3 regions of the Chryseobacterium sp. X308 genome follow, and region 2 is predicted to be linked to each of the others. Evidence: riboswitches for the same ligand, from Rfam matches in the RefSeq annotation. Region 2 holds a riboswitch; each other region holds the start of a gene.

Region 1 (11,123 bases), on a different contig from region 2:
AATGAAAGATACTGTTTCAGGAATAGGAATTCAGAATGTGAAAAAAAGACTGGGAATTCTGTATCCCAAACACCAGCTTGAGATCAAAGATTCGGAAACGGAATTTATTGTAGATTTAAAAATTGATTTAAGGGATGAATAAGTTAAAATGCATTATCGTAGATGATGAGCCGCTGGCCATCTCACTTCTTGAACATTATGTGGAAAAAATTCCTTTTCTTGAACTGGTTTTTTCTACAGAAAATCCGATTCACGCCCTTGAATATCTTCAGAAAAATGATTCAGATCTTATCTTTCTGGATATTCAGATGCCTGAGCTTACGGGAATCAATTTTATGAAAATTGTAGGAACTAATCAGAAATATATTTTAACAACAGCCTATTCTGAATATGCATTGGAAGGCTATGAGCATAATGTGGTGGATTACCTTCTGAAACCTGTTTCTTTTGAAAGATTTCAAAAAAGTGTTTTAAAGGCTCAGGAGCGTTTTTCTTTTCCACAGGAAGAAAATACCCATTTCTTTGTAAAGTCTTCGGGACAAAAACATCGCATAGGCTTTCACGAGATTCTTTACGTTGAAAGTATCAAGGACTATGTCAATATCCGGACAGAAAATGATGAGTTTATCGTTCTGGATACTCTTAAATCAATGGAAAACCAGCTTCCTGAAAAATTTGTAAGAATTCATAAATCTTTCATTGTCAATCTGGATAAAGTGAAAAGTATCGGGGCTAAAAAAGTGATTCTTCCTGAATATGAGATTCCTATTGGAGAAAGCTATAGAGCAGGTCTTCTTGATAGAATATCATAATAATCATATGAGAGCTAAACCTTACAGGTTTCTAAAACCTGTAAGGTTTGGAATAATGTACCACAAAGTTCGGCAAAGGAAAATTTAAAGACTTTTAAAATAAAAAGACGGCTTCAACTGAAGCCGTCTTATATTAATTAATCTAACAATTAATCTTATTTTTCCTGTTGTTTGATCAGGTTCAGAGCAGAACCCGCCTTAAACCAATCAATTTGCTGATCGTTGTAAGTGTGGTTTGCCATGATGATATCTTTAGTTCCGTCTGTATGGATGAACTCTAAAGTAAGTTGTTTTCCCGGAGCGAACTGATCAAGATCTAAGAAATTAACAACATCGTCTTCAAGAATCTTGTCATAATCTGCCTCATTAGCGAAAGTAATTCCAAGCATTCCTTGTTTTTTAAGGTTGGTTTCGTGGATTCTCGCGAATGATTTTACCAATACAGCTTTCACTCCTAAATGTCTCGGTTCCATGGCAGCATGCTCTCTTGAAGAACCTTCACCATAGTTCTGGTCTCCTACAACGATTGTCGGGATACCTGCCGCTTTATAAGCTCTTTGTACAGCCGGAACCTCACCGTATTCACCAGTTAATTCACTTTTAACTTTATTGGTTTCCATGTTGTAAGCATTCACCGCTCCAATCAACATGTTGTTTGAAATATTATCCAGGTGACCTCTGTATTTCAGCCATGGTCCAGCCATAGAAATGTGGTCGGTAGTACATTTTCCGAAAGCTTTGATCAGTACTCTTGCTCCTGTAATGTTTTTACCGTCCCATGCCGGAAATTCTTCCAATAACTGAAGTCTGTCTGAAGTTGGGCTTACATTCACAACAACTTTAGAACCGTCCTCTGATGGAGCCTGGTAACCGTTGTCGTCTACAGCAAATCCTTTTGAAGGAAGTTCGAAACCTTTAGGCTCGTTAAGTTTTACCTGTTCACCTGCTTCGTTAGTTAATGTATCCGTAATCGGGTTGAAATCCAATCTTCCTGAGATCGCTACAGCAGCTACCATTTCAGGAGAAGCTACAAATGCATGGGTATTTGGGTTACCGTCAGCTCTTTTCGCAAAGTTTCTGTTGAAAGAGTGGATAATAGAGTTTTTCTCTCCTTTTTCCGCACCTTCTCTGTCCCATTGTCCGATACATGGTCCACAGGCATTGGTAAAGATTCTTGCGTTTTCAAATTTTCTGAAAGAATCCAGGAATCCGTCTCTTTCTGCTGTGAATTTTACCTGTTCAGAACCTGGATTGATTCCCAGGATAGCTTTAGGTTTAACGCCTTTTGATACGGCATCTTCTACAATGGAAGCCGCTCTTGATAAATCTTCATAAGAAGAGTTGGTACAAGAACCGATAAGCGCCCACTCAACTTCTAATGGCCATCCGTTGGCTTCAGCTTTAGCTCTGAATTCAGCAACAGGAGTCGCTAAGTCCGGAGTGAAAGGTCCGTTTAAGTGAGGAGTCAGTTCAGAAAGGTTGATTTCTATTAATTGATCAAAATATTGTTCAGGGTTAGCATATACTTCAGCATCCCCCGTTAAGTGTTCAGCAATTTTATCAGCGGCATCTACTACGTCCTGTCTTCCTGTAGCGGAAAGATATCTTCTCATAGAATCATCATATCCGAAAGTAGAAGTGGTAGCCCCGATTTCAGCACCCATGTTACAGATCGTACCTTTACCGGTTGCGGAAAGAGATTCTGCACCTTCACCGAAATATTCCACGATACATCCTGTACCTCCTTTTACGGTAAGAATTCCGGCAACTTTTAAGATCACATCTTTTGCAGAAGTCCATCCGTTCATTTTACCGGTTAATTTTACTCCGATAAGTTTAGGCATTTTAAGTTCCCAGGCCATTCCTGCCATTACGTCTACCGCATCAGCACCTCCTACACCAATGGCAACCATTCCCAGTCCGCCGGCGTTTACCGTATGCGAGTCAGTACCAATCATCATTCCTCCGGGAAATGCATAGTTTTCCAGGACAACCTGGTGAATAATACCTGCTCCCGGTTTCCAGAATCCGATTCCGTATTTATCACATACAGAGCTTAAGAAGTTGAATACCTCGGAGTTTTTGTTGATCCCTTCCTGTAAGTCTTTATCAGCACCTACTTTAGCCTGGATAAGGTGATCCGCGTGAGCAGTAGAAGGAACAGCCACTTTAGCTTTTCCTGCCTGCATAAACTGTAAAAGTGCCATCTGTGCGGTAGCATCCTGCATCGCTACTCTGTCCGGTGCAAAGTCCACATAAGAGTTTCCTCTTTCATAAGCTTGTGTAGCATTTCCTTCCCAAAGGTGGGTGTAAAGGATTTTTTCTGAAAGGGTAAGAGGTTTTCCCACAATTTGTCTTGCTGCTGCAATTCTTTCAGGGTAACGTTCGTACACCTTTTTGATCATATCAATATCAAAAGTCATATCGTATTTTAGTTTTGTTCTTGTTCCGTTAATGCTTCTTTTCCCTGTGTTGAAAAAGAAAATCACTTATCTATGCATCAAAAAACGTTCCTATAATCCATAAACAGGGCATTTTTGATTCTGAAATCAATAGATTTTATAACTTTCAATTTAAGAAAAATTAGAATTTATTTTCCAGCTTTTATCGAAAAAAAAACGTAACTATCATAAAATAGAAACGTTCTAAACAAAAAATTGGAAGATTTTAAATCCTTAAGGATTAAAATCTTCCAATAATATAGTTATTCAATAGTCTTGCGACTTATTATCAATCTCTTAGTGAGCGCTTGTACTTGTTAATTCTTTAATAGAAGGAACAAATGTAGTAAGGTCAATTCCCTCAACAGCAGTTTTATACTCATCGATGCTAGGAATTCTTCCGATGATTGCGGAAAGAACAACAACCGGAGTTGAAGCAAGCAGGGATTCTCCTTTTTTACGTTCAGAATCTTCAACTACTCTTCCCTGGAAAAGACGGGTAGAAGTTGCTAAAACAGTATCTCCTTTAGCTGCTTTTTCCTGGTTACCCATACAAAGGTTACATCCCGGGCGCTCAAGGTACATTACGTTTTTGTACTCTGTACGTGCTTCTCCTTTTGGAGCGTTGTCATCAAATTCAAAACCGGAATATTTTTCCAGTAATTCCCAGTCTCCTTCAGCTTTTAATTCATCAATGATATTATATGTAGGAGCTGCCACTACAAGCGGAGCATTGAATTCTACTTTTCCTTGTTGCTTTTCAAGGTTTCTCAACATCTGGGAAACGATCTTAAGGTCTCCTTTGTGAACCATACAGGATCCTACGAAACCAAGGTCTACTTTTTTCTCACCTCCATAGTATGAAAGGTCTCTGATGGTATCGTGAGTATATCTTTTAGATACATCGTCATTGTTTACGTCCGGGTCAGCAATCATTGGTTCAACAATTACATCAAGGTCTACAACAACTTCAGCATAATATTTAGCGTTTGCATCAGGAGTCAAAGCAGGTTTTTCACCTGATCTGATTTCTGCAATTCTCTTATTTGCTTTGTCAATTAATCCCTGAAGAACTTTGTTGTGATTATCCATACCCTTGTCGATCATGATCTGGATTCTGCCTTTTGCAATTTCCAGTGATTCGATCAAAGTATTATCTTCAGAAATGTTGATAGAAGCTTTTGCCTTCATTTCAGCAGTCCAGTCTGTAAAGGTAAATGCCTGGTCAGCAGGAAGTGTTCCGATATGAACCTCAATGATTCTACCCTGGAATACATTTTCTCCTCCAAACTGCTTTAACATCTGAGCCTGCGTTGCATGAACCACATCACGGAAATCCATGTGAGGCTTCATTTCACCTTTGAAAGTTACTTTTACAGATTCAGGAATCGGCATGGATGCTTCACCGGTAGCCAATGCAAGCGCTACAGTTCCTGAGTCAGCTCCAAAAGCAACTCCTTTAGACATTCTGGTGTGAGAGTCACCACCAATAATGATAGCCCACTCGTCTACAGTGATATCGTTAAGAACTTTGTGGATAACGTCAGTCATGGCGTGGTATTCACCTTTCGGGTCACGGGCTGTAATCAGTCCGAACTCGTTCATGAATTTCATCAGCTTAGGAATGTTAGCCTGAGCTTTTTTATCCCAAACAGAAGCCGTGTGGCATCCGGACTGGTAAGCACCATCTACGATTGGAGAAATCACAGTTGCTGCCATTGATTCTAATTCCTGAGCGGTCATCAAACCTGTTGTATCCTGAGATCCAACAATATTAACCTGTACACGAACGTCAGAACCGGCGTGTAATACTTTTCCCGGAGTAGTTCCAACAGCATTTCTGTTGAAAATCTTCTCTACAGCTGTAAGTCCTTGTCCTTCATGAGAGATTTCTTTTGACGGAGCAAAAACTGTTGGCGCTTCAATACCTAAAAGCTGAGCAGCAAATGTCTGTAGTTTTTTACCAAATACGACCGCGTAAGATCCTCCTGCTCTGATGAATTCCATCTTTTGCGGAGTGAAAGATTTGGTAAGGTCAATCAGTTCTTTATCGCCGTTATATAATTTCTTTTCTTTTGTATTAATCGTTAAAACAGTTCCTGTTGCTACTGAGTAAGCTTCTTCAAGAACAATGTCACCGTTTTCATTACGAACCGGGTTTCCGTTCTCATCTACTTTTTTTACCCAGTTTTTAAGGTCAATACCAATACCTCCGGTAACGTCTACTGTGGTAAGGAAGATCGGAGAAATACCGTTTGTACCTCCTACAATAGGAGCAATGTTGACGAATGGTACGTATGGGCTTGCCTGTTTTCCTGTCCAAAGAGCAACGTTGTTTACTCCGGACATTCTGGATGATCCTACGCCCATTGTTCCTTTTTCAGCAATAAGCATAACGCTTGCATCAGGATGCTTTGCCTGTAAAGCTTTGATTTCTTCCTGAGCTTCAGGAGTGATCATACATTTACCGTGAAGTTCACGGTCTGATCTTGAGTGAGCCTGATTACCCGGAGAAAGTAAATCTGTAGAAATATCTCCTTCACCAGCAATATAAGTAACTACTTTAATTTCTTCAGCAACTTCAGGAAGTTTAGTGAAGAATTCAGCTTTTGCGTAGCTTTCAAGGATTTCTTTTGCAATTTCGTTACCGCTGTTGAATGCTTCTTTCAGACGGTTCGTATCTGCTTCGTAAAGGAAAACCTGAGTTTTAAGAACGTTGGCAGCTTCTTTAGCAATAGCTGCATCATTACCTAAAGCAAGGTCCAGCAGCACCTCAATAGAAGGTCCGCCTTTCATATGAGACAATAATTCAAAGGCAAATGCCGGGGAAATTTCTTCTACTACGGATTCACCCAGAATAATTTCTTTTAAAAATTTTGCTTTTACTCCCGCTGCACTCGTAGTTCCGGGTAGTGTGTTATAAATGAAAAATTTAAGAGAGTCCGGTCGGTCAGCATTATCTGAATCTTTAATTTGTGCAATGATTTCGCTTAGTAATTCAGCACCATCAATTGGCTTTGGATGAAGCCCCTGGGTTTTTCTTTCTTCAATCTCTTTGATGTAATCCTTATAAATACTCATAATAGAAGGTCTTTCAAAATTAAAGCTAGGTCAGCTTTTTCTTTACCGGTGTGTATAAATACAATTAATGACATTTTGAGTTCTCGCATTTTGATGCAACATTAACCGAATAAAGTCAGCATAATCCACACTTTTTCAAAAGTTTTTTAAAATTATCAAACATTTCAAAATGTCCCCAAAATTACGAAATTTTACAATTTTATAAGAATGAAATTATTTAGATTCTTTATAAATATGAATTTTATAATATCTATTTTTGGTCGTATTTTTGTAATCAAATGGAGAATATGAAAAATATCCTGAATATTTTATGTGTTTTTATTTCGATTTTCGTTTTCTCGCAGACCAAATCTGTGAAGAAAATTCCTGTGAAAAAAGGAACAAAAAGCACGGTTAAAAAAGCAGCTTCAGCCAGCAAACCTAATGCTGATCTGGTAGTGATCAATAAAGATCTTCCTGTTTTGATTCCTAAGAAAAAAGGAGATCAGTTCGGGTATGTCAATCAGAACGGGAAATTTATTATTCAGCCGGAATATCATATTGCCGTATTTTTTTATGAAGACTGTAATCTTCTGAATTCACCCAATGAAAAAGTGAGAAAATTTGGAACAAAAGATTATGCTACGGTGGAGAAAAATATGATTTCTTACCGTATAGATCAGTCTGGGAAGAGAGTCTATCAGTTCAAAGATACCGATTTTGGAAAATGTAAATTTGAAGAATATAAACAACAGCTATTCCAGGCGTATATCCTCAATGGTTTTTATGGAATCATTGAAAAATCAAAATTTGTGAATGCGGCCGACTACAGACAATATCAGATCTATCCTCAATATCAGTATCTTTTTATTCTTGAGGGGGATGATGTTGCGAATCCGATGATTGTTGCCTCCAATAATGATAAATTCGGAATTATTGATGTTAACAATAACGTGATTATTCCGTTTGAATATTCCAATATTAAAAGAAATTTCAGCTGGAAACTGGGTAAAATGTTTGAAGTGACAAAAGACGGCTCAAATTACTATTATATCGATGCCAACAACAAAACTTACTAGAGAATGATAAATGATGAATGATTCATTTGATAACTCCTATTTTTCGTAGTATTTTTCAATTACGTAACCCGCAACCTAACAACCCACATCTCGCACCTCGCAACCCACTATCCCGCATCTCGAAACCCGAATTTCAATTCATATATTTTTTGTAATTTTGCCACTGAAATAAAGGGGTGCTTTAACAGGCTGAGATTATACCCAATGAACCTGGAACAGGTAATGCTGTTTAGGGAATTGAAAATGTATCAATGAAACAGTATAACAATATACCAATTGCTAGACTATTAAATTAATAAAATTGTTACATTATTGCTCGACCCCTTTTATTCATTAAATGTTAAAGATTTATAGAATGAAAGGATTATTTTTTTTAGGACTTACCGTAGGAGCTGCGGCTTTTATACAGGCTCAGAATAAAGATTCACTAAAAGTTAGGGAAATTGAAGCCGTCAGCTTTACCAAAAGATTGCCTGTAGCAAAAGAAATCATCAATGTACAGAAAGATTTGGACAGCAAAAATCTCGGACAGGATCTTCCTATTCTTTTGAAAAACCAAACCTCAGTTATTTCAACTTCCGATGCCGGAAACGGAGTTGGATATACCGGTTTCAGGATTCGTGGTGTTTCAGGAAGTGCCATCAATGTCATGATGAACGGTGTTCCATACAACGACTCTGAAAGCCAGGGAACTTTTTTTGTCAACGTTCCGGATTTGACAAGTTCTGCCTCACAGATTGTGATTCAGAGAGGAGTAGGAACTTCCAATAACGGGGTTTCTGCCTTCGGAGCAAGTATTAACGTACTTTCTAAGGATCCTGAAGAGAAATTTTATTTTAAAACGGATGACAGCTACGGATCATTTAATACCTACAAATATTCAGCAGAAATAGGTTCCGGGAAATTCTGGAAAAACCGACTTTCCGTGATGGGAAGATATACTCATATTCATTCTGACGGATACATCGACAGAGCTTCATCCAACTTACATTCTTATAATTTCACCGCTTTATTTGAAGAAGGAAATACAAAATTACGTTTAATGGCTTTTGGTGGAAAAGAGAAAACCTATCAGGCATGGAACGGGATTGATCGTAAAACCTGGGAGACTGATCCCAAATTTAATATTTCAGGGGCCATTTACGATTCCAGTTGGGAGAATATTGTAAGTTTCTATGATAATGAAACGGATAATTACAGACAGAATCATTATCAGTTGCTGTGGGAACAGAAATTCAGCGACCGCTGGAATCTTGAAACCACGTTCCACTATACAAAAGGAAAAGGATATTATGAAAACTACAAGCAGGGAGATCCGTTTTCAAGATATAACCTTCCCAATATAACAGAAGGAGGACAAACGATAAAAGCTTCAGACTTTATCAGAAAAAAATGGCTGAACAACGATTTCTACGGAATGGTTTCAACGCTTTACGGGAAATTTGAAAATTTGGATCTGAACTTTGGAGCTGTGGTCAATCAGTATTACGGAAGACACTATGGAAATGTAACAGGAGTATTTTTTCCTCAGATTGATGAAAGTGAATACTACAGAAACCGCTCTGTAAAGAATGAAGTGTCTGGTTTTGGAAAAGCTTTACTAAGATTGGATAATTTTGAATTCTTTGGTGATTTGCAGCTCAGAAAAATCAATTACAACACAAAGATTCTGACGGCTGGTGATGGTGAAGGAGCAGATTTAAGTAAAAACTGGCTGTTCTTTAATCCAAAAGCCGGAGTGAATTACAGAATTGACGGAGGTAAAATATTCCTTTCTTACGCCCACGCCCATCGTGAACCCAACAGAGATGACCTGATGGCCAATAATGATGTGAAAGCTGAAAAGCTTCATGACATTGAGGCCGGTTTCGAAAAACAGTTCGGAATCGTTTCTTTTACTGCGAATGTGTATTATATGTATTATGTGAATCAATTGGTTCTGAACGGAGAATTGAATAACGTAGGGGCATTTATCAGAACAAATTCAGGGAAGAGCTACAGAAGAGGTATTGAGATTGGTGCTTTGGTAAAACTATCCAAACAATGGGAGGTTTCCGGTAACGTAACATTAAGCCAGAACAGAAACCAGGATTTTAATATTCAGAATGGTGATGTTCCTAAAAGCCTTGGAAATACTCAGATTTCATTCTCTCCGAATGTAATTGCCAATGTAGGCTTGAAATTCAATCCTACAAAAAACTTCCAGTTTGCTTTAATGAACCAGTATGTTGGAAAACAATATCTGGACAATACCGAAGATGCCAATCTGCAGCTTAAAGATTATTTCCTTACAGATTTCAATGCTCAATACCAGTTTAAAATTGCCAATAATGAAATTGCATTGAAGCTGTTGGTGAATAACCTGTTCAATAAGAAATATGTTAATAACGGATCTGTTTATGATGGGCAGCCTTATTATTTTTCTCAGGCAGGAACGAACTTTATGTTTGGAGTAAGCTGGAAAATACAGCAATAAATAATGATGTTTTTTATGTAAATACCTAAAACTGATAGAATAAATTGAAGGCCACTAATGTGGTCTTTTTTTTATTCTATAGAGATTTATACTTTGATCTAATCTTGAAAGTAATATATTTGTTATTTAATTAAAAAAACAAATGAAAAAAATTTATTCGCTATTAGTAGTGTTTCTTTTTACTACTATTATTACAGCACAAATACAGGTTACTGTAGAAAGTCCGGGAGTTTGTAAAATCACATATGGAAGCTCGAATAATTATTCTATGTATGATCCGGGAATTGGAAATCCTACATTTTATGTACATTTAATGGTTGATCAGTATAACAATTCACAGAATATTTTATTTGAGGATTCATGGAATAATTCAAATGTAACAATGAATTGGGACTCTTCGGCTAATGCTTATGTAGGATTTGTAAATCTTAATAATAAATTGTTTACCAATACCAATAACGTGATGGCACTTGGAACAACAGTGTATCAGATCAGTTTTGTGTTTAAAGATCTGCAAAACGGTGCTACAAAACAATCTGGTACTATTTCAGTCTTTGTCAATACAACAACTTTGGGAACACTGTCTGTTTCTGATACTAAAGCTGTTAAAACAAAATCCTTTGTTTCGGATGGAAAACTGTATCCCTCAGAAAAAGGAAACCTACTACTTTATATTTATGATTTTAGTGGTAAACTTGTTAAACAGAAGGCTGTTAATGCAGATGGTAATCCAATAGATTTGGATATTTTTCAGAAAGGAAATTATATTTTGTATCTATCTGATATCAATATGAAAGAGATAATTAAGTTCAAATACTAAATTATTAATAACTCAAAAGAAGAAGGCTGCTTTCGCAGTCTTTTTTATATCCATTAAATATTACAAAAAGTCCCGAAAAAGTTATAAATTTGCTGCCAAATGAATATTTCAGCATATATTTTAGAATACTTAAAACAATTTGGAACTGCCACAGTTCCAGGCTTTGGGGTGTTTTCACTGAAAAATTCTAAGGCAATTATCAATTCTGAAAACGGAAGCATCTTACCTCCGGCCAGCCAGATTGAATTTGCCATAGATTATGAAGTCCGGGCTGAAGACCTTACTGCTTTTATTGCAGAACAAAAACAGATGTCTCTGGAAGCTTCAAGAAGTGATCTTAAAATTCAGACTGATTTTTGGAAGAAAAAACTTCAGGCGGAACAGGTTCTTGACATTCAAAACCTTGGAACCGTTTTCATTGAAGAAGGACATACC
Region 2 (11,123 bases):
CTGCATTTCTTCGGGTTCGGAAGTAGCCGTTGTAATTACTTCAATGCGGTCATCTTTAGAGGTTACCAGCAGTTTAAGAATTTCATTGGGCGAAAAATTATTGTTTTTATTTTCTATCTCGGGTTTATCGCCGTCTCTATCTTCTTTACCGCCGATAATCAGTAGTTTTCCTTTAGGTATCATATGTAAAGTCATTTAAAAATTAAAATCATTGAATGCTATTCCTGTTGGTGAAATTTAAATTGTAATGGAACTGTTTATCTTTAATAAAATCTCCATTATATAAATTAATAACCGATCCTTCGGTAAGGATATGTCCCTTCAGATATTTCATAAAAACGGAGGTTCCCTTTCTTATCTTTTTTTTATTAACATTTCTGGCATTAATAATCATTATCGTACTGCTGCCGTAGCAATAAGCTTTGTAACCTTTCTCAATAACCAGCATCATTCCTTTATTCAGGCCGATACCAAAACATTGAGGCTGAAGAATAATAGTTCTGACCAGATCTTTAAATCTTGTTCCATTGTTAAATTTGGTATCAATGATACAGTTATTGATAAATCCCAGACCTTGGTGAATCCCTTTTTCGTTCAGCAAAAGTTCCGGAATATACATAGAGCTGGTATTCATTCCGATAACTGTAAAATCTTCTTCATGAAGGTATTTATTATGTAAAAGTTTTAGGATCTCAGATCTTTTCAGGAGTTCACAACTTTCCGGATCCTCATTCGCGAAGAAAATTACTTTAGCCTGGAAGATTCTGTCATAATAATCATTAAAATTATTTTCCTGCAGAATATGAATAAACCCGAAATTGCTGTATCCATGCCTCTGCAATACGGCCGAATATTTCTCTCTGTATTCTGGCTCGGAACCTGAAATGATAATTTCAATACAGGTATTTCTCCGTTCCGGCAATAACCCGAACAGCTGAGGTGGAAATTGACTGGTTTCCGTTTTCTGTTCTGCCTCTTCACAAGAATCAGGATTGTTGCTGCCAATAAAGATGAGCCTGCCTTTTGGATTCATAGCACAACAATCCTTATTCATTATCGGGTTTTACCTTGACACTGTCACTTTCCTGCTGCATGGTGTCTGAAACTCCATCAAGGGTTTGGATCGTATCTGAAGCCTTGTCGTTTACCGTTTCTCTTTTGTTGTTTTGATCGATATACTGTGTTTCGGATTTTGTACATGCTGATAACATCAGCAATAATACCATATATAGTGCTGTTTTTTTCATAATAATCTATTGGTTACAGCAAACATAATCATCAAAAAGAGAAGTATTTATGATGTGAATCACAATTCCCGGATAGCAAAGGCTGAACAAAACCGTCTTTAAAATTGCTGTTAAATTGCTGTTGAAAAGCGAATGTTAATATTTGTATCTTTTTCAATATATTTGTGGATATTTTTCGTATCAATGCGGTGGAAAAATTAATAGTAAATAGTAACAACAATGGAGCAGCTTAGTTTATTTAATCCACAGGATCTGTACGAATTTCCAAAAGACCTGCTGGAATACAGAGAACATTTTCTGAATCAGGAAGAAGCTGACCGCCTGAAAATTCATCTGCTTGAAACAGCTCCCTGGAAACAGCGTACCCAGAAAATGTACGATAAGATGGTGCTGACCCCACGCTTAACAGCCTGGTACGGAGATGAAGAAAGAGCTTATCCTTCAGGTATTGGGGAACTGGATACCAGCCCCTGGACACCTGAACTGTTTTCTTTAAAACAAAGAATAGAAGAAACATTTGGGTATCAGTTCAATTCCGTATTATTGAACCTTTACAGAGATCATAACGATTCTGTTGCCTGGCATCGGGATAAGGAAAGCAGATATGGAAAACGTCCGGTGATTGCATCAGTAAGTTTAGGGCAGACCAGAAATTTTGATTTCAGGAAAAAAGACCATCATCAGAGTAAATACAGCCTGCCTCTTCCTCACGGTTCGTTATTGATTATGAAAGGAGACCTTCAGGAAAACTGGGAACATCGGATTGCCAAATCTGCCACCACCATGAAAGAGCGTATTAATCTTACGTTCAGACTGGTTAATCAGTTGTAATATATTCATTCATATTATTTTATAATTAGGTTTAAAGTATTGTGATCTGCTTTTTTGGCAAATAAATTGTTGCATTTATAAACAAAGTCATTGTTTGACTTCTCTATATCACCATTTAAAATTTATTATTATGAAAAATCTTGTAGTAACAATTTTTGCATTAGCTGCTTTAACTGCCTGCAAAAAAAACGAACCGACAACCACGAGTCAATCTGAGGAAAGTACCACAATGTCTGCCCCTGCAGAATCCGGAATGACGGTAACCGACTCAACAAAAATGACAGACACCAAAGATCAGAAAAGTACTCTCAGCGATCAGGACAAAAAGTTTGCAGATGCTGCAGCCATAGGAGGACTGATGGAAGTAATGATGGGTAAACTGGCCGCGACAAACGCTGAAAACTCAGTAGTAAAATCTTTGGGAGCAATGATGGTAACTGATCATACCAAAGCGAATGACGAGCTTAAGAATTGGGCTTCAGGAGCAGGGTATACATTACCCACAAGCTTAGATACCGAAAAGCAGAAGATGTATGATGACCTGAAAGCTAAGAAAGGTAAAGACTTTGACAAAAAATATACAGATCTTATGGTCAGTGATCATAAAGAAGATGTGGAAGCGTTCAAAAAAGAGGCATCGGAAGGAACAGAAGCCTCATTAAAATCTTTCGCAGCGAAAACACTTCCGACACTTGAACATCATTTGAAGGAATCGGAAAAAGCTAAAAATGCGGTCAAATAATATTGAGTTTATATGACTTGCATCATAAGTCCGAACATAAGGTATTTAATACTTTTGATGTGATTAAATATTATTTTGTTCTTGATTATAGTAAGCTCCTCTTTTTAAGAGGAGTTTTTTTGATTATTCTTTCTTTTTATATTCTTCAATTTTCTTAAACTGTCTATAAGAATCTTTCAGCTTTCGAAGCTGTTCAGATACAACCTCAGTACTTTTTGGGCTGAGATCACCAGTATCCAGGGCATTTTGATAAGCTTCTATAGCTGCTTTTTCGCCAAACACCACATTTTCTAATGTAGATTCTATCAGATTTCCCATGGTAAAAGAATTTTTAATGTCAATCCATGTTCTGTGAACAGCTCCTGCCACGGACGTTGAGTCCTCCGGAGTACCTTGCTTTTCTGTGATGAGGTTGATCAGTTCATTTTTCATGATTTTCGACTGCGAAATCATATGGTCGTATTCATCCTTTATTTCCGGATACATTTCCCAGACTTTTCCCTCAACTTTTTCGAAACCTTCCTTCCTGTCGTTGGTAATGTGTAGTAAGTCATTAAGTACCGATATTTCCTGCTGATGATCCATAATATAATTTTTAGATTAACTATAAAAGTAAAACTTATCCGGTGAACTCTTTATAATCCTGATCATATCTCAAAAATAATAGGCTAAAGTCCTTTCTTTTTTCAACAAAAAGCTGCACCTTTGCCCAACAATGGGGTGCTACAGATAACAGTGGCTGAGATGATACCCAGGAATATACTTCCACACCTGATCCGGATAACGCCGGCGTAGGGATTGCTTATTGATCATCTCATCATTTGATTTCTAATAATTAATATGATGCAGGACATTTTAAAACAAATTACCTTACCGGAATGGTTCGGAGTCTTATTTTCAGTAATCCAGGTTTTACTGGCCCGTAAAAACAATGTCAACAACTATCTTTTCGGAATTGCAGGTATTCTGCTTACACTGTATGTGATGCTGACTTCGAAGCTCTATGCTGAATTTACCTTAAATCTTTATTATCTGGTCATGAGCATCTATGGATGGCTGTACTGGAAATTTGGGAAACAAAGATCCGAGATGGAAATCTCTGTTACCTCAACCACAGAAAAATGGATTACCGGAGGAATTGTTCTGGGAACTTTTATCTTATTCTGGTTCTTCCTGACTCATTTTACCGACTCGGATGTTCCGGTTTGGGATTCTCTGGTGAGCGCCTTTGCCTGGGCCGGAATGTGGCTGATGGCAAGAAGAAAAATTGAAAACTGGGTAATACTGAATGTCAGTAATCTTATTTCAATCCCGCTAATGATTCATAAAGAATTATATCTCTATGCTGTTTTAACGTCGTTTTTATTTTTAGTGGCCATTTCCGGATATATAGAATGGCAGAGAATCATTAAATCCAAAGCTAATGCTGAGTATTAAAGAGATCAGGCAAGAACTTCAGGGCGCCTCTGTAATTTCTGATAAAGTAATGCAGCATATTCATGAGGAAGGACTGCTTAAGATCTGGGTTCCCCAAAAATATGGCGGACTCGGCTACCGTTTTGAAGAAGGGCTTAAAGCCTTATTTGGCTGGGCTGAAACCGATGGAAGTTTCGGCTGGATGCTGACACTTTGTGCCGGTGCCAATTACTTTTCCAGAAATATCACGCCTGAAATTGCTCAATTACTCTTTACACATTCTGAAACCTGCTTTGGAGGAAGCGGAATGGTTGGCGGGACGGCAGAAAAACAGGATGACAGCACTTATCTGATCAACGGTTCATGGAATTTCGCAACAGGAACACCTCATCTGACTCATTTTACATTGAATGCCAGGGTTATGGAAAATGGTAAAGCTATAAAGGATAAAGACGGCAATGAGATCATCCACTCATTCATCGTTCCTAAAGAGGAGGTTCATATTATTCCCAATTGGAATTCTATGGGAATGAAAGCCAGTGGAACCTATTCTTTTACCATTAATAATGTCTGTGTCAGTGAAGATTACAGCTTTGTTTATGATACTTTTTTCACGAATGATATTCTGGACAGCATTCCGTTCCGGGTTTTTGCTGACTTAACACTCCTTGTCAATTATCTTGGAATAGCTTCTCATTTTATTGAAGAGGCAGAATGTATTCGTTCTGAAATCAATTTCAAGCGTTTTACTGAATCTGTTGAAAAACATTTGGGAAAAGTATTAAGCATAGCCAGAGAAGTAGAACATATACTCGGTGATCACAAAGAGATTCCGGAGGATAAACAACACGTGATTCATCAGTATGGAGTAGAGCTGGTTCAAAAATTATCCCGTCAGATCCTTACTGTTTATACACAGCTGGGAATTCGGGCAACCGATACTGATTCTGCAGTGTACCAGGTATTCTGCGATTATTTTACAGCGGCTATGCATTCCAATTTCAGGCCTTCTGCAGATGATCTGGACTTTTCATTCTGAGTTAAAGTTTCAGAAAATAATTCTGTTAATGAGTGTTTTATGTGAATATTTTGTTAACAATATTCTTTATAGTGAATATTGTACAATAAATTTTAATTATTTCACTATATTTGGAATAAACTAAAACCTGAAATAAGCCCAACATAACACCTGCTAAATAAGAGCAACCAGATTACAAAAACATTATGAAAGACTTATTTTCACTCAACGGAAAGAGGAAGGATCATGTAATTATGTATTTTAAAAAAGAGAGGCATCCATTGGTAGAAAATGATAACTGGATAACGGTTACAATTAAAGAATGGTACCGGACAATGATCATATCCTGTTTAATATGCAATGACTTAGTCACTCTAATTATCGTAAGAATAAAATTCACTCCATTTTACGAAAAATATACAGTACTGTAAGTTGATTCCTGTTGATACCTTTGTAAAAATAGATGGCCGGAACAGTTGATGGTGATATTGATCCCCGGAAAGGAGTTATATTCTTATCTGGCAAGCCATTCTTCCCGAAGAACCGCATAAATAACATCATCAACCCATTTATTTTTCCAGAACAGACTTTTTACAAAATGACCTTCTTTTCGTAAACCGATTCTTTCCATCAATAGAATAGAAGCTGTGTTGTCCGGATCCACAGACGCTGTAATTCTGTGTTTATGTAAATCATTAAACAGGTAACTTATGATGCCTTTTAAAGCCTCAGAAGCATATCCTTTTCCTTGAAAAGACGTATTTAATGTAATTCCCAGTTCTACCTGTGCATTTTCATCTCCGGTAAAATGAACTCCGATATCTCCGATAACCGTTTTTGTTTCTTTATCCGTAATTAACAGCTGATACCAGCTTTCAGGCTGGTTAAATTCTGTAGTATTTCTCAGGATAAAATTTTCCACCTCTTCCAGCGTTTCAGGGATCCAGCCTTGAAATCTATTGGCTTCAGCATCGGAACGGTAATCGAAGATGTCCTGTTGATCCTCAATTGTAATGTCCCGTAGAACTAATCTTTCTGTGTAGAGCTGCATAAGGGTAATATAATTTCGGACAAAAATAGGGGTAATTGGTAGTTATTCAATGGGCAATTCAAGTTTTTATGAAGATTAAAGCTAATTTATTTCAATAAAAACGATAAAATATTTGCAAATACCATTTAAATACTTACTTTTGTACCGCTTTAAAAACAAAATACGGGGGATTGGCGCAGTTGGCTAGCGCGTTTGACTGGCAGTCAAAAGGTCACGGGTTCGAATCCCGTATTCTCCACTAAAGAGCTGTAATACAATATATTGCAGCTCTTTTTTATGATTAATATTTTGTCCCGGCAATTCCAACAGAATACACTAGATTTGAAATAAAAAATTAACATGGAATTTTCTCCTTTTAATCCTGTGATTAAGCTTTGTCTGCAAGGAATGGATTTTGAAGACAAAGGAATGCCTGAAAAAGCAGGTGAATTATTTTTGCAAGCCTGGGAAGAAGCTACGGATGACCATGAAAAGTTTCTGGCAGCTTATTATCTGTCACGTAACCAGAAAACAACTGGTAATCAGTTGAAATGGCTTGAAACTTCTTTAGAATTTGCTTTAAAAATTAATGATGATACCATTAAAAGTGCATTGCCCGCTCTTTATCAGAACATTGCTCAATGCTGGGAGAAGTCGGGAGATACAGAAATGTCAAAAAAGAATGCTGAACTGGCATTACAGTTAAAAAACCATCCGTCCGATAAAGGACCTTTTTATCACGGAACAAAAGCAGATTTAAAAATTGGAGATTTACTGAAAGCAGGCGGAAGTTCCAATTATCAGTCTGACCTGAAAATGAATCATATCTATTTTACCGCTTTGGTAAACGGAGCAGGACTTGCCGCCGCATTAGCAAAAGGAGAGGGCACAGAACGTGTGTATATTGTAGAACCAACAGGAAATTTTGAGAATGATCCCAATGTTACCGATAAGAAATTTCCTGGAAATCCCACCCGCTCTTATCGTTCCGAAATGCCTTTGAAAATTATCGGAGAAGCAGCTGATTGGACCAGACCCGCTCCTGCAGATCTTCAGAGATTCCGAGAAAAGCTGGAAAACAATAATGGGGAGATTATCAATTAGTCTCTCTTATTTATTTTTTGATGATCTTTAATATATTCCAAGGTTTTATCGATAAGAATAGAGTTTCCACCGCCGTTATTTCGGAGATCAATAGCCCAATTTTTACTATTTTTCTGATGCGGTAAATACCTTATCGGGAAACTTATTAAAATCATTCCTATTCCAGACATACTTCTGAAATCCAGAAAAGCCGATTTGTGATCAACAATTTGGCTTTGCGATTACCGATATCAACCAGGCAAGGGATCTTTGAACTTCATTTACGGTTTGTAGAAATATTTAGTATGAAAATACCTACTTTATAGTAATGTCCTATATTTTAGCAATAAAGTGTTTTAAATAAATTATCTTTACACTATTGGTAAAAATGATTGGTTTTGTGTAGAAATATTCTTACGGTTGGTTTTCTGTTTGCTTTTCTTTTGTTTTATTCTCAACAATACACGGTGCAGTTTTTCAATACAGATAACGGACTGCCTCAGAATAGTGTAAAAGATATTATAAAAGATAAATATGGTTTTATCTGGCTGACTACAGAAAACGGAATTGTAAGATATGACGGGCTTAATTTTTTTGTTCATAAAAAATTTCCACTCAATAGCCAGCGGTTTACCTATTTTTATGGTAATGCTGATAAGGACAGTATTTTTACGGCGGTAGATGATGGAAAAACGGTTTTAATCCATCAAAAAATTCCAAAAGTAATAAAAAGCATTAAAAGATGTCCAACAATTATTGTTAGGGGCAATGTCAAGTATCATCTGTGTATTTCAAATTACAGCTACAGTCCGTCTCCGGGAGTCTATTTTTTTATGGATTTCAAAAAAGGAAGGTATTTTATCACACAAGACTCCTTTGTTTATGAAGATTTTCTTTCAAAAACACAGGTTAAACTTGATGTGAAGCCGCTTTTTAAAAATGATCCAAATGCCTTTACAATAGGAGAGATTCTGTTTTATATTGATCGGAATGCTAAAAAGGTAAAAAAAATAGAAGAAGGAAAAATTACCGGTTCTTATGATCTGCCCATTGTAGCGGATGTCAGAAGCAAAATTTTCTGGAACAGAACCAACGGGCAGGGATTTGTCCTGAATAACAATATCCTTTACAGATGCATCTACAATAAAGGAACCCTTAAATTATCAAAACTGATCCGGCTTGATCATATAGGCGAAAGTAATCTGATGTGCATTTATTATGATGTAAAATATAAAAAACTTTACCTTGGAAGCAGTACAGACGGGCTCAAAATAGTGAGCTTAACCGATTTTACCTCTTCGAAAAAGAACATCCCAAAATCATCAGCTGTTTTTTATGCGATCCAGCCTTATAATGATTCATGTGTAATTAATCCTGCAGGGGAAATCTACAACCGCTACGGATTGGTTAAAAGCAAAAACTTCGATAAAAGTATATCGTATTTTTTAAATTTTGACAGACAGGGCAATCTTGTAACCCGGAGAGAACAAACTCTTTTTGTATACAGTAAAAAGTCTGATTTTACAGATTTTCAAAGCATTTCCACCGGAGAAGACACTGTGAATGATTTCTTCTTTGCCAATGGGAAATATTACGTACTGGCAGTGAAACAAAAAAAAGGAAATACCGAGTTCACAGGCACACTAAGCATTTATGAAAACTGGCCTTTTAAGTCATTAAAGAAAAAATACCTGTTTGCCAACGAACCTACCAAAATGGTATTGACAGAAGCAGGAGATATTCTGGTTGGTACAATAAAAGGATTGTATAAAATATCCGTCAATCATAACAAAATCTATAGTTTAAACGGTCAAAATGAATTATCAGTTCGTGATATTGTACTTACTGCAGACGGAAATATATGGGTAACCACTCTTGGAAAAGGTTTTTATCTTTTAAGAAACAACCGTCTTATAAAGCTGCCGGGTGATTCTGAAGGCAATCTTTTGTCACCGCATACCCTGATGGAAGATCCTAATGGTTACTTCTGGATTCCAACCAATAATGGATTGTATAAAATAAGAGAAAGCATGCTTTTAAAATACCTGCAAAACAGCAATTTTAAATTGAACTATTACAGATATTCAAAAGAAGCCGGCTTTAGTACCAACGAGTTTAATGGAGGAAGTAATATCAATAGCAACAAATTGAAAAACGGAGATTTTGTTTTGCCTTCATTAAGCGGACTGGTATTTTTTAACCCGCTGAAAGTTAAAAGTTATTATCCCGAAGCGATGTATATAGAAAGGGTTCTCGTTGATGATAAAGAAAAATGGTTTATAGATGTCCTGAAACTGAGTCAGGAGAACAGACGGGTTGAACTGTTTATCGATATCCCTTACTACGCAAACCCTGATAATATTGTCATTGAAGCAAAACTGGATGACGATGGAACCAATAAATGGCTGTCTGTAGGAAAAGACCGGAAGTTTTTACTCAATAATCTTGGCCATGGCACCCATTTTCTTATCGTAAGGATGCTCGTTTCTGATAAGCAGGAATACGTTTTCAAAAAAATTAAAATTATCATTCCTCCCTTTTTTTATCAGACATTATGGTTTAAACTACTGATTGTTTTTATCTTTCTTCTTTTACTGTATGTATCCGTAAGATGGAGGACGAGCTTTCATAAAAAGAAAAACCGTGAGCTGGAGGAAATTATCCGTTTAAGAACCAAAACTCTTTCAGAAACTGTAGAAAATCTGGAAATCACTCAGATAAAGCTGGGAAAAGAAATTGAACAGCAGAAAAAGCTCATCGGAACAATTACCCATGATATTACCACACCATTGAAATTTATTGCTTTAACCAGCAAAGAAGCCTTGGACTATGATGAAAAGAATGCCTACCGTACTGAAAGAATTCTTAATTCTATTTACAAATCATCTAACCAGCTGTACAATTTTACAAAAACACTGAAAGAGTATGCTGATATTTATAATGAATACAGGAGTGATGAAACAGAGCTGTATTCTTTCTGTGATCTGGTGCAGGAAAAGAAAATCCTTTTTGATGAGATTGCAGCCAATCACAACACGACAATTGTTAATAATGTAGATGAAAAATTAATGGTGAAAATCAGTAAAAATATTCTTGCTGTGATTATTCATAATCTAATGGATAATTCTGTAAAATATACAAGAAACGGAACGATTATAATCACCGGGGCAGATGAGCCGGAAACTGTTATTCTGGAAATTACAGATACAGGAATCGGGATGGACGACCATAAAATTGAATATTATACCAAACTTCAGGAGAATATTGAAAATGAAAAGCTGTTATTGCAGAAATATGGTATGGGACTTCATCTGATCCTACAGCTGCTCCAGATGCTGGAAAGTAAAATTATAATCAGAAGAAACGAGACCAAAGGCACTTCTTTCCAATTAATTATAAAAAAATCGAAAAAATGATTAAAAAGATCCTTATAGCAGATGATCATGATATTGTATTAACAGGAACCGCTATCATTTTAGAAGCACGCATTCCTGATGTACTGATAGATACTGCTTCAGATTATCCTGAAGCCCTCGATAAAATTTCCAGACAGAAATTTGATCTGCTTATTCTGGATATCAATATGCCTGAAAGCAGAAACAAAAAAATGATCTCAGAAATCAAGCAGCTTGATCCTGCCTTGAAAATACTTGTTTTTTCGGCGTATGAAGAGGAAATTGCCATACAATATATCAAAGAAGGGGCAGATGGATACATTAATAAACTCAGTAAAGTAGCTACCATTTCTGAAGCAGT
Region 3 (11,123 bases), on a different contig from region 2:
ATTTGAGACAGGAAGCGGTTGTAACCTATCAGAAACGTTTTGCTGACAAATCTCAAAAACTGGATTTCCAGTTTGGGTATACGAGATCAGACAGCAAATTTTCTCAGGATAATTACTTTCAGGATGGGACATTTCTAGCTTATCCCAATGAACCTCTTGATAGCCCTACCAATGGATTAAAGGATATTCTGAATAATAAATCCGTGATGAATATTGCCAACTTTAAAGTAGATTACGCACAGCCAATCAAGCTTCTTGACGGTGGAAAGGTAAGTTTTGGAGGATTGTATGAAAGACAGGATTATGATACAGAAAGTTTTGGACTGACCAATCTGGAATATCAGAGACAGACTGCTTCAACGTATTTAGAGTTTCAGGCTAAACTGAAAAAATTTGATTTTACATTGGGTTCCCGTGCTGAAAACTATGATATTTCCGGGGTAACAAGATATTTTGATAAAGATGCAAAACTGGTAGAGGCTAATTTAATTCCCTTCAATAAATTTAAATTTTTCCCGAACGCAAGTGTACAGTATAACATGATGAATCAGGTTTATATTGCCGCGAATTACAACAGAAAAATCAGTCTGCCAAGTATTTCTGCCCTGAACCCGAATAACGTAACATTCTCGGGACCTAGTACAGAAGTAAATGGTAACCCGAATCTACAGCCTACTATTTTTGATAATTATGAATTGAAAATATCAGCTTTTGATTATGCGTTTATCGGGTATAGCGTAAGCTCGGCAAGCAATCAGGTAGCACAGATCATCCGAAAAGACGGAAGAAAACTCTTCAATGAGCAGGTGAATATTTCCAATATGAAAATTCACAATTTCAATGTGGGATTACCGGTTCCTTTTATGATTTTCAGTAAGCCTTTGAGTGAAATCATGAAATTTAATTTCAATCCGGATAAAATAAACTTCATGTATTTATATGCAGGATATCAGAAGCATGAAATTGATAATCTGAACAATAAAGGGTTCTGGATTTTCAATATCATGACGCAGATTATTTTGCCTAAAGACATCAAACTTACTGCGAATTACAGCTATCTGACTCCAAAGGCAGGATATTTTTACTTCACGGCAGAGAAACCATTCAACAACTCGTTTGATATTACGTTGACGAAGAAGTTTATGAACAACCGTCTGACACTTTCTGTTTTTGCAAACGATATTTTCAACGGACAGGTGATGCAGGTACGTTCTAATCCGCCATCTGGAAATCCGGTGATGATCTACAGCAAATACGACACAAGAAATTTCGGACTTTCCATTAATTATAAAATTCCGACGAGAAATAAATTGGCGAAAGAAGATCCGAATATCCTTAACCAGACCAAAAAAGAAGATACCGGAGGTGTAATGCAGCAGGCACAATAATTCTTCTTTATAATAGATAAATAAAAACAGGTGGTAAAAATGATTATCACCTGTTTTTTTATATAAATTTTGGATAACGCCAATGGATCGTTTTATACACGTAAGACGGGCTAAAGCCCGCCCCTATTGATATGTATTGCTAATAAAATGGTGTTATTTGTGAAAACATTTGTGACATTAGTGTTTACATTTACATCAGAAATCTACCGTCTGAAATCTCCAGCTCAGTGTGTCTACCAATGTCAGCTGATTCAAACTTACCGGAAGATCTGTTATGATTTTTAAGGTCTGAAGTGCCATCATACTTCCTATCATTCCGGGGAGAGCACCCAATACACCAAGGCTGTCACAATCCGGAAGATCTTCATCAAAGGGCGGTTCTGGGAAAATATCTCTTAAGTTTTTACTTCCGTTATGATTAAACACAGCAACTTGTCCTGAGAATCCTAAGATACTTCCGTAAACCAGAGTTTTTTGTAATTGCACACAGGTGTCATTCACCAGGTATCTTGTTGAAAAATTGTCTGAACCATCAATAATAATATCATATTGAGCAAGGGTTTCTTCAGCATTATCATTACTGATTTTTTCTTCAATTCCTATGAATGTAACCTGATGATTGAGTTCTTTTACAAAGGTTTCAGCACTTTTCACTTTGGATAATCCCACTCTGTTTTCGGTATGGACGATCTGCCGGTTCAGATTATGAAGTTCAACCTCATCAAAATCTGCAACACCTAAAGTTCCTACTCCTGCTGCGGCCAGATATTGTATAATTGGACTTCCCAAACCTCCTGCTCCTATGACAAGAACTTTAGATGACCTTATTTTCTTTTGTCCTTCCAATCCAATCTCATCAATAAATATCTGCCGGCTATACCGTGAAAAATAATCTTCTTTCATAATTATCATTGAACCATTAAGATCCTTTAAGCTTTTAAGAATAGTTAAGTTGAGCTTCGCTTGAAAAAGCTGTCTTAAAAATCTTAGATTCTTCTTAATTCAACTTCATCTCTTCAAAATCCTTAATGGTTTTAAAATTTTAAAATCCACTGTAAACAGAATCCCAGTCTTTCATCACAGGATCATAGCCTGCTTTTTTGATCATTGTTTTAATCTCTTCCATACTTCGTTCGTCGCTGGTTTCAAACTGTTCTAAAGATTCTTTATCCACTGCATAACCACCAGGATTTGTTTTTGAACCCGCACTCATAGCAGTTGCTCCCAGAGAGACAATATTATTTCTGAAGACTTCATTTTCTCTGGTAGAAATGGAAATCTCAAGGTCTTCATTCCAGATTCTGTAAGCACAGATCAGCTGAAGCAGATCTTTGTCTTCCATGATAAAATTGGGTTCAATAATTCCTTCAGCAGGTCTGAGCCTTGGAAAGGAAACAGAAAACTTACTTTTCCAGTACTGTTTTTGAAGATAATCGATGTGTAAGGCATTGAAAAAGCTGTCTACTCTCCAATCTTCAAGCCCAAGCAGGACTCCCAGCCCTATTTTATGAATTCCTGCTCTTCCTATCCTGTCAGGAGTTTCCAGGCGAAAATGGAAGTTGGATTTTTTACCTTTCGGATGATACTCCCTGTAAACATCCTGATGATAGGTTTCCTGATAGACCAATACGGAATGTACCCCTTCTTCATGAAGCAGTTTGTATTCATCTTCCATTAAAGGCTGAACTTCGATGGAAATATTGGAAAAATGTGGCTTTAACTTACGTACAGCATTCTGAAAGTAAGGAACTCCCACTATTTTATTGGCTTCACCACTTACCAGCAATACATGGTTTACTCCCATTGATTTCAGGACTGATGCTTCAATCATCAACTCCATATCAGAAAGGGTCTTCCTTTTCAGATTGTTATCAAGACTGAATCCGCAGTAGGTACAGATATTCTGGCATTCATTGCTGAGATACAGTGGTGCATACAACTGAATGGTTTTTCCGAAACGTTTCTGGGTAAGTGCCCTCGTCATCACTGCCATCATTTCGAGTTCCTGAGAAGCGGCTGGCGACAGAAGATTAAGGAAATCATCAATCGTTTTGTTTTTCTTCTGAAGACTGTATCTTACATCGGCCAGACTTACATTTTCAAGCTTATTCTTTACCTCATCCCACTGGTAGTTTTCAAAAACATCTTTAAAGCTTTTCATAATCCTGATTATTCAAATAAAAACGAAGTCAGCGGACTTGAAGCTTCAGCATGACTTGAAATGGCTCCCAACCCTGATTCAAAAGCTCTTCTTCCGGCAATGACACCTTCTTTAAAAGCAACAGCCATATTCAACGGATTTCTCGCTACAGCAATGGCAGTATTCACCAAAACGGCATCTGCTCCCATTTCCATTGCTTTTGCGGCATCTGAAGGTGCCCCGATTCCGGCATCTACCACTACAGGAACGTTGCTCTGGCTGATGATTATTTCAAGAAAATCCTGTGTTTTTAATCCTTTATTCGTTCCAATAGGGGCACCCAAAGGCATTACGACAGCTGTTCCGGCGTCTTCAAGACGTTTGCACAAAACAGGATCAGCATGAATGTAAGGCATTACCACAAATCCAAGTTTGGCTAATTCTTCAGTGGCATATAAGGTTTCAATGGGGTCCGGCAGTAAATATTTCGGATCGGGATGAATTTCCAGTTTTACCCAGTTGGTTTCCAGAGCTTCTCTGGCTAATTGAGCAGCCAATACGGCTTCTTTAGCGGTTCTGGCTCCGGAAGTATTAGGCAGAAGATGAACATGGGTTTCTTTTAATGAGTCAAGCAGATCATCTTCATTGGATTGGGCATCAATCCTTTTCAGCGCCATTGTCACCATATTGGTTTCAGATGCCATGACAGATTGCGCCATATCTCTCATACTTCCGAATTTTCCTGTTCCTAAAAACAGTCTTGATTCAAAAATTCTTCCTGCTATTTCTAATTTCTGATTGTTCATATCATTACTTTTTTTAATTCGTTAATAATCCCGGGCTGCCTGGTAATAATCCCGGAAACAGCAACTCCATAAATCCCGATTTCCTGTAGCGGTAAAATATCTTCAGGATTAACGCTCCCGATAGCAAATATTTTAGGGATCTCTATTGATTTATCCTTTAACCCGTCAATGATATTTTGGTAGCCTTCAAATCCAAGGACAGGACTTAACTTTTCTTTCGTTGTGGTAAATCTCAATGGTCCCAAACCAACATAATCACACGATTCTTTGATTCTCCTGATCACATCTGAAAGGGTATTGGCTGTCCCACCAATAATTTTGCTTTCTCCCAGAACCTGTCTTGCGGCTTCAACAGAGCTATCACTCAATCCTAAATGTACTCCATCAGCATCTATTTCTTTAGCGATCTGTACATGGTCATTGATGATACAAACCGACTGATATGCTGAGCAAAGCTGTTTTGAGATTTCGCAAAGACTGATTAATTCATTTTCAGGCGCATTTTTCCATCGAACCTGTACCCATTTGATTCCATTATCCAAAGCGTTACGGATATGCTGTTCCTGCTCCTGTATTGTATTTCCTTGTGATATGTATTGTAATTTTTCCATGTTTCTATGAATGCGTTCCCAATAAAGAGGAATTGCTTTTTAAAAATTTTTCGATGTATAATTTCCCGTTCCGACAGGCCGTTTCCATATTTTTCCCTTTCGCAAGTTCTGCTGTAATGGCTGAGGATAAAACACAGCCGGAACCATGCTTGGGAAAACATACCGTATTGTCTTCGTTTGGAAATAAAAAAATTTCTTTTTCGTTTTCAACTAAAACATCCGTTCCCAAATGATCTTCTCTATGCCCTCCTTTGATCAGCACTGCACATTGACGGGTATCCGGTAAAAGATTATTTGCCTTTAAAACACTGTATTCATTATAATTCGGAGTTATTAAACTGAGCTTATTAATGATATTTTTTAATTGAGGAAGTGTGTCAAGATTAAAAAAAGTGAATTCGGAAGTGCTTTTCAGAACAGGATCCCAAACGATTTTCACTTCAGAATTATTCTTTTGAACTGTTTCCACAATCTTACCCAGAAATTCAGCATCCTTCACTATTCCAATTTTCACGGCGGAAACGGAATAGTTTTCCATCAGCACCTGAATGGCTTCAATTATTTCATCTATGGGACGCCATTCCAGGCTTAAGCACTTGGAAGCGGTCTGTAATGTTAATGCCGTACACACTCCCAATCCCATTACTTTTGAATGTTCAAAAGTTTTACTATCTGATAATAAGCCTGCTCCACCACTGGGATCAAAGCCTGCAATGCTTATGACATAAGGACGTTCCTGCATTTTCTGAATACTTTTAAAGGTTCTTCACTTTCCCAGATCGCACCCAATAGGGCTGCTCCATCGATATCTGATTCGAAAACTTCATGAATATTATCTTGATTAATTCCTCCAAGGGCTATCAATTTGACATCCGGATTGTTCCGATGTTTTACTTCTTCTTTAATGGTAGAATCCAATCCATATCCTTTTTTGGAGATACTTGGAAAGAATGGACTTATGAAAGCATATTCCCATACTTTATCCAAAGTATTGTAGGTTGTGATATCGTGCACTGAAGTTGAAATCATATTTTCTTCCGCGAAAGTTTTAAATGCTTCTTCTTTCCGGTCGATTTCCCTGAAATGAAACCTTGAGATCTGATATTCCTTTCCAAGATCGTAATGCGTATGCAGTACAAGCTGTGAGTGAAAAGAGTCATCAATTTGGGTGATAAATCCAATCATTTCATTACGACTGATCCATGGTTTACGGATGTGAAGCAGGTAAAGACCTTCCTGAAACATCTGATTAATACAATCAGTTTCATTCGGAACAATCAATTCAGGAGTGATAACGAGGATCATATATAAATTTCTTTCCCTTTTTCGATGAATTCCTGTGATTTATCCAGCATCCCTTTTTCTGCAGATTCACGGATTTCCTGAGTGATTTTCATCGAACAGAATTTTGGTCCGCACATAGAACAGAAATGGGCAATTTTTGCACCTTCTGCCGGAAGTGTTTCATCATGGTAAGCTCTTGCCGTCTCCGGATCTAATGAAAGATTGAACTGATCCTCCCATCTGAATTCAAATCTTGCTTTACTTAATGCATTATCTCTGTATTGTGCACCAGGATGTCCTTTTGCTAAATCTGCCGCGTGGGCTGCCAGTTTATAAGTGATCACCCCAACTTTTACATCATCTTTATTCGGAAGCCCCAAATGTTCTTTTGGAGTTACATAGCAAAGCATCGCACATCCAAACCATCCGATCATGGCAGCCCCAATCCCTGAAGTAATATGATCATAACCCGGTGCAATATCCGTTGTCAAAGGGCCTAAGGTATAGAATGGAGCTTCATGACATTCTTTCAGCTGTTTATCCATATTTTCTTTGATCATATGCATTGGTACGTGCCCAGGTCCTTCAATCATTACCTGTACATTGTGCTTCCAGGCAATTTTAGTGAGTTCACCTAAAGTTTCCAGTTCTGCAAACTGCGCTGCATCATTGGCATCTGCAATAGATCCCGGACGAAGACCGTCTCCCAGAGAGAAAGCCACGTCGTATTTCTTCATAATTTCACAGATCTCCTCAAAATGGGTATACAGAAAACTTTCTTTATGATGGAATAAACACCATTTTGCCATAATCGATCCTCCTCTGGATACAATTCCGGTTACTCTGTTGGCTGTCAGATGAATATATCTTAGTAAAACTCCTGCGTGGATGGTAAAATAAGAAACTCCCTGTTCAGCCTGTTCAATCAAAGTATCTCTGAAGATTTCCCATGTAAGATCTTCAGGAACACCTTTTACTTTTTCCAATGCCTGATAGATTGGAACGGTACCAATCGGAACCGGACTGTTTCTGATGATCCATTCTCTTGTTTCGTGAATATTTTTACCGGTTGAAAGGTCCATAATAGTATCTGCTCCCCATCGGCAGGCCCATACTGCTTTTTCCACTTCTTCTTCAATACTGGATGAAATGGCACTGTTTCCGATATTCGCATTGATCTTTACCAGGAAATTTCTCCCGATAATCATCGGCTCGCTTTCCGGATGGTTGATGTTATTGGGAATAATAGCTCTTCCGGCAGCAATTTCGTCTCTTACAAATTCCGGGGTGATTTTACTTTTGGGAGTATTGGCTCCAAAACTGTGTCCCGGATGTTGAAAAGCCATTTCTTTAGACACTGATTCCAGCTGTTCTATTCTTTGATTTTCCCGGATCGCCACATATTCCATTTCCGGAGTAATGATTCCCTGTTTGGCATAGTAAAGCTGGGTCAGTTCTTTGCCATCCTTTGCCACTTTGGGTTTATGATCATAAGAAAACCTCAGTTCGTCAAGACGTGGATCCGCCAAACGTGCTTTTCCATATTCAGATGTAATTCCGTCTAAGATATTCACATCATTTCTATCCAGAATCCATTGTTCTCTGATTCTTGGAAGCCCTTTCTGAATGTCAATGACTGCATTTTCATCGGTATAAGGCCCCGAAGTGTCATAAATGGTTACCGGAGCATTATGTTCAAAGCCGCCATTGGTCAGTTTGGTTGGGCTAAGCTGTATTTCACGCATGGCTACATTGATAGGGTGTAATTTTCCTTCAACATAGATTTTCTTTGAGTTCGGAAATGGCGAACATGTAATGGAGTGAGCCATAAGTATTGGTATTAAATATGAGAATTAACCGCCCTGAGTGGCAGTAATGATTAAAACTGAATCGTTGTTATTGAGGATGGTTTCCGCCCAGACAGACAGGGGAATAATGCGATTGTTGACAGCTACAGCAATACCTTTCTTTTTTCCGGGCAGCTCAATAGCCAGTAATGCTTCCAGGTTGGCAGGAAGTACATCAAATGTTTTTCGGGTGTGGTTGATTATAAGTTCCATTCCTAATAAATTAAATATACTTTAGGAATGGCCATTATTGTACAATAGAATGTACAGCAAAAGTCATCTACTTTTCCCTACGCTGGTATGATCCAGATCAGGTTCAAAGGGTAAAGTCTCAGTCTGTTGGTAACAGACACCCCTAAAGTTTGAGACGAAGTTAGACATTTTTTTAGAATGGGCAAAATCTGAAATGATATTAAAGAAAAAGTCCGTCTCAAAATTGAGACGGACTTTTATGTTTTCCTTTGATTAACTAAAAATCTTTAGTTATTCCTCACATGCTCTCCAGATCGCATCATTCTGCGGAACAGGAGCTATGATTTCAATGTTTTCTTTGGTAACGGGATGAATAAACTCCAGTTTTCTTGCATGAAGATTGATTCCTCCATCAGGATTGGAACGCGGTGCTCCATATTTCAGATCACCCTTAATCGGAACTCCGGTCTTGGATAGCTGTGCTCTGATCTGATGATGCCTTCCGGTTTCAAGGTCAATTTCCAACAACAAATAATTGTCTAATGTTTTGATCACATGATAAGTAAGAATAGCTTCTTTCGCCCCTTCAGTAGCTTTCGGAAAGACAATAGCCTTATTATTTTTTTCGTTTTTCTTTAAATAATGCACCAGTCTCTGGCTTTGCGGGATCATTTCTTTTCCTACAACGGCCCAATATGTTTTTTTCACTTCGCGGTTTTTCACCATCTGCGTCAAACGGGAAAGCGCTTTGGATGTTTTTGCATAGATCACCAGCCCGGAAGTTGGGCGGTCTATACGATGAACCAAGCCGAGAAAAACATTTCCCGGCTTAGCATCTCTTATTTTTATAAAGTTCTTGATGGATTCTAATAGTGATTCATCGCCGGTCTTATCGCCCTGTACAAGCTGACCCACCTTTTTATTAATCACCAGAAGATGATTGTCTTCATATATAATCTGCTCCTTCATACCTCTTCAGTCTATCTTCTTCTGTTGGATAATGACAGGATAATCCCTGCCAGAAGGCCTACCGTTTTAACAGCTGAAAGTTTTGAGCCTTCCGGAATAAACGCTCCGAATACACAGATAGCCGCTGCAGCATACATGGCATAAACAAAATTCTTATTGGTAAGTAACGGAGCCTGAATAAAAAAGCTTGCTCCAATCAGAACATAAAATACTTTTCTTGAAAGCAAATGATTGATTTCCGGGGAAAATAAATTAAACCATCCCACAGCCAGACAAATCAAAGCTGCAATAGATAATATTCCCTGAATAGATTGTTGGTTCTGCATGGACTAATAGCTTTCGTTTTCGTTTGGAAACTCTACATTTTTCACATCTTTCACGTATTGAGAAACGGCTCCTGTAATTTCTGTGTAAAGGTCAAGATATCTTCTTAAGAATTTCGGGCTGAAACCTTTGTTCATTCCCACCATATCATGATACACCAAAACCTGTCCGTCGCAATCTGCACCGGCACCGATTCCGATGGTTGGAATAGAGATGCTTTCAGTTACTTTCTTAGCTAAATCAGCAGGAATTTTTTCCAACACAATAGAAAAACAGCCAAGTTCTTCCAGAAGCTGTGCATCAGCAATTAGTTTTTCAGCCTCTGCTTCTTCTTTAGCTCTTACTTTATACGTTCCAAATTTATAAATGGACTGTGGCGTTAATCCCAAATGTCCCATTACCGGAATTCCGGCATTGATAATTTTTTTGATTGATTTGGAGATTTCTTTCCCACCTTCAATTTTCACAGCATGCGCTCCACCTTCTTTCATCATTCTTACCGCAGATTCCAATGCTTTTTCAGGATTACTCTGATAAGTTCCGAAAGGTAAATCCGCTACCACCAAAGCTCTGTCGGTTCCTCTTACCACACTTTGCGCATGATAGATCATTTGATCCAGCGTAATAGGCAATGTGGTTTCAAAACCAGCCATTACATTCGCTGCAGAGTCTCCAATTAAAATAGCATCTACTCCACCAGCATCTACCATCTTGGCAGTGGTAAAATCATAGGCTGTAAGCATTGTTATTTTCTCCTTGTCGAATTTCATTTTACGCAAGGTTTCAGTCGTAACTTTTTTAATTTCAGAGTGAACAGACATAATTTATCTATTTTTAAAAGTTAAAAAGTCGGCTTTGAGCCGACTTAAGTTTTTGTATGATTTATAAAACTACGTGACCGAGTTTCATGAGTTTGTCGTGATTTAAGATCTTGATATTTCTTCCGTCCACTTCAATCAGACTATCCTGTTTGAATTCTGAGATCAGACGGATGGCACTTTCTGTAGCAGTACCGATAATATTGGCAATTTCTTCTCTCGTTAATGAGATTTTGATGAAACCCTCAGGATCTACGCCCAGTTTCTGTTCCAGAAGCAGCAGAATTTCTGCCAGTCTTTCTCTTACTGTTTTCTGTGCAAGGAAAGTAATGGTGTTGGAAGATTCTCCTAATTCATAAGAAATTTTCTGAAGCATTACGAAGGACAACTGTGGATCTACTTCCAGAAGATACATGAAAATATCTGCAGGTAAGAAAACACATTCAATATCTGTCATTGCTTCTGCTTTGGCCTGGAAATTTTCCCCGCAAAGCAAAGAACGATAGCCGATGATATCCCCTTCTTTGATAAATCTTAAAATCTGATCTTTCCCGAAAGCTCCTGATTTTGAAAGTTTGGCAGCACCTTTTTCCAGGACAAACACTCCTTTTGGAGTTTCCCCATCCTCGAAAATAGTTTCATGTTTCTGAAAACTCAGTTTCTTTTTGCCATTAATATATTTTTCAAAATCTGCGCTAGAAAGTCTTTCTTTAAATGATTTATCATTAAAAACTCTGGCGAACC

What was found. Region 2 has a riboswitch for thiamine pyrophosphate ahead of pnuC (nicotinamide riboside transporter PnuC). Riboswitches for the same ligand answer to the same signal wherever they lie in the genome.
Region 1: it holds a riboswitch for thiamine pyrophosphate, as region 2 does, so the genes downstream of both, LIV57_RS11100 (TonB-dependent receptor) here and pnuC (nicotinamide riboside transporter PnuC) in region 2, are expected to answer to the same signal.
Region 3: it holds a riboswitch for thiamine pyrophosphate, as region 2 does, so the genes downstream of both, thiS (sulfur carrier protein ThiS) here and pnuC (nicotinamide riboside transporter PnuC) in region 2, are expected to answer to the same signal.

What each region holds. Positions count from the first base shown of each region.
Region 1 is NZ_JAJFZH010000008.1:88,719-99,841, reverse strand. It holds gene LIV57_RS11125 (sensor histidine kinase) at 1-142, shown strand, start outside; gene LIV57_RS11120 (LytR/AlgR family response regulator transcription factor) at 135-812, shown strand; gene LIV57_RS11115 (aconitate hydratase) at 968-3,235, opposite strand; gene LIV57_RS11110 (bifunctional aconitate hydratase 2/2-methylisocitrate dehydratase) at 3,551-6,334, opposite strand; gene LIV57_RS11105 (WG repeat-containing protein) at 6,622-7,392, shown strand; TPP riboswitch at 7,555-7,646, shown strand; gene LIV57_RS11100 (TonB-dependent receptor) at 7,748-9,868, shown strand; gene LIV57_RS11095 (T9SS type A sorting domain-containing protein) at 10,011-10,688, shown strand; gene LIV57_RS11090 (hypothetical protein) at 10,788-11,123, shown strand, end outside.
Region 2 is NZ_JAJFZH010000009.1:37,555-48,677, reverse strand. It holds gene LIV57_RS11800 (cyanophycinase) at 1-183, opposite strand, end outside; gene LIV57_RS11795 (hypothetical protein) at 209-1,054, opposite strand; gene LIV57_RS11790 (hypothetical protein) at 1,047-1,247, opposite strand; gene LIV57_RS11785 (alpha-ketoglutarate-dependent dioxygenase AlkB family protein) at 1,467-2,078, shown strand; gene LIV57_RS11780 (DUF4142 domain-containing protein) at 2,209-2,820, shown strand; gene LIV57_RS11775 (PA2169 family four-helix-bundle protein) at 2,944-3,405, opposite strand; TPP riboswitch at 3,527-3,635, shown strand; gene pnuC (nicotinamide riboside transporter PnuC) at 3,661-4,257, shown strand; gene LIV57_RS11765 (hypothetical protein) at 4,244-5,275, shown strand; gene LIV57_RS11760 (GNAT family N-acetyltransferase) at 5,769-6,305, opposite strand; tRNA gene LIV57_RS11755 (tRNA-Ala) at 6,470-6,543, shown strand; gene arr (NAD(+)--rifampin ADP-ribosyltransferase) at 6,954-7,388, shown strand; gene LIV57_RS11745 (ATP-binding protein) at 7,766-10,783, shown strand; gene LIV57_RS11740 (response regulator transcription factor) at 10,780-11,123, shown strand, end outside.
Region 3 is NZ_JAJFZH010000008.1:108,055-119,177, forward strand. It holds gene LIV57_RS11145 (outer membrane beta-barrel protein) at 1-1,388, shown strand, start outside; gene LIV57_RS11150 (HesA/MoeB/ThiF family protein) at 1,584-2,300, opposite strand; gene thiH (2-iminoacetate synthase ThiH) at 2,431-3,549, opposite strand; gene LIV57_RS11160 (thiazole synthase) at 3,558-4,334, opposite strand; gene LIV57_RS11165 (thiamine phosphate synthase) at 4,331-4,945, opposite strand; gene LIV57_RS11170 (hydroxymethylpyrimidine/phosphomethylpyrimidine kinase) at 4,950-5,687, opposite strand; gene LIV57_RS11175 (thiamine phosphate synthase) at 5,663-6,250, opposite strand; gene thiC (phosphomethylpyrimidine synthase ThiC) at 6,247-8,058, opposite strand; gene thiS (sulfur carrier protein ThiS) at 8,083-8,289, opposite strand; TPP riboswitch at 8,347-8,443, opposite strand; gene LIV57_RS11190 (RluA family pseudouridine synthase) at 8,560-9,237, opposite strand; gene LIV57_RS11195 (hypothetical protein) at 9,249-9,563, opposite strand; gene panB (3-methyl-2-oxobutanoate hydroxymethyltransferase) at 9,567-10,382, opposite strand; gene LIV57_RS11205 (Crp/Fnr family transcriptional regulator) at 10,444-11,123, opposite strand, start outside.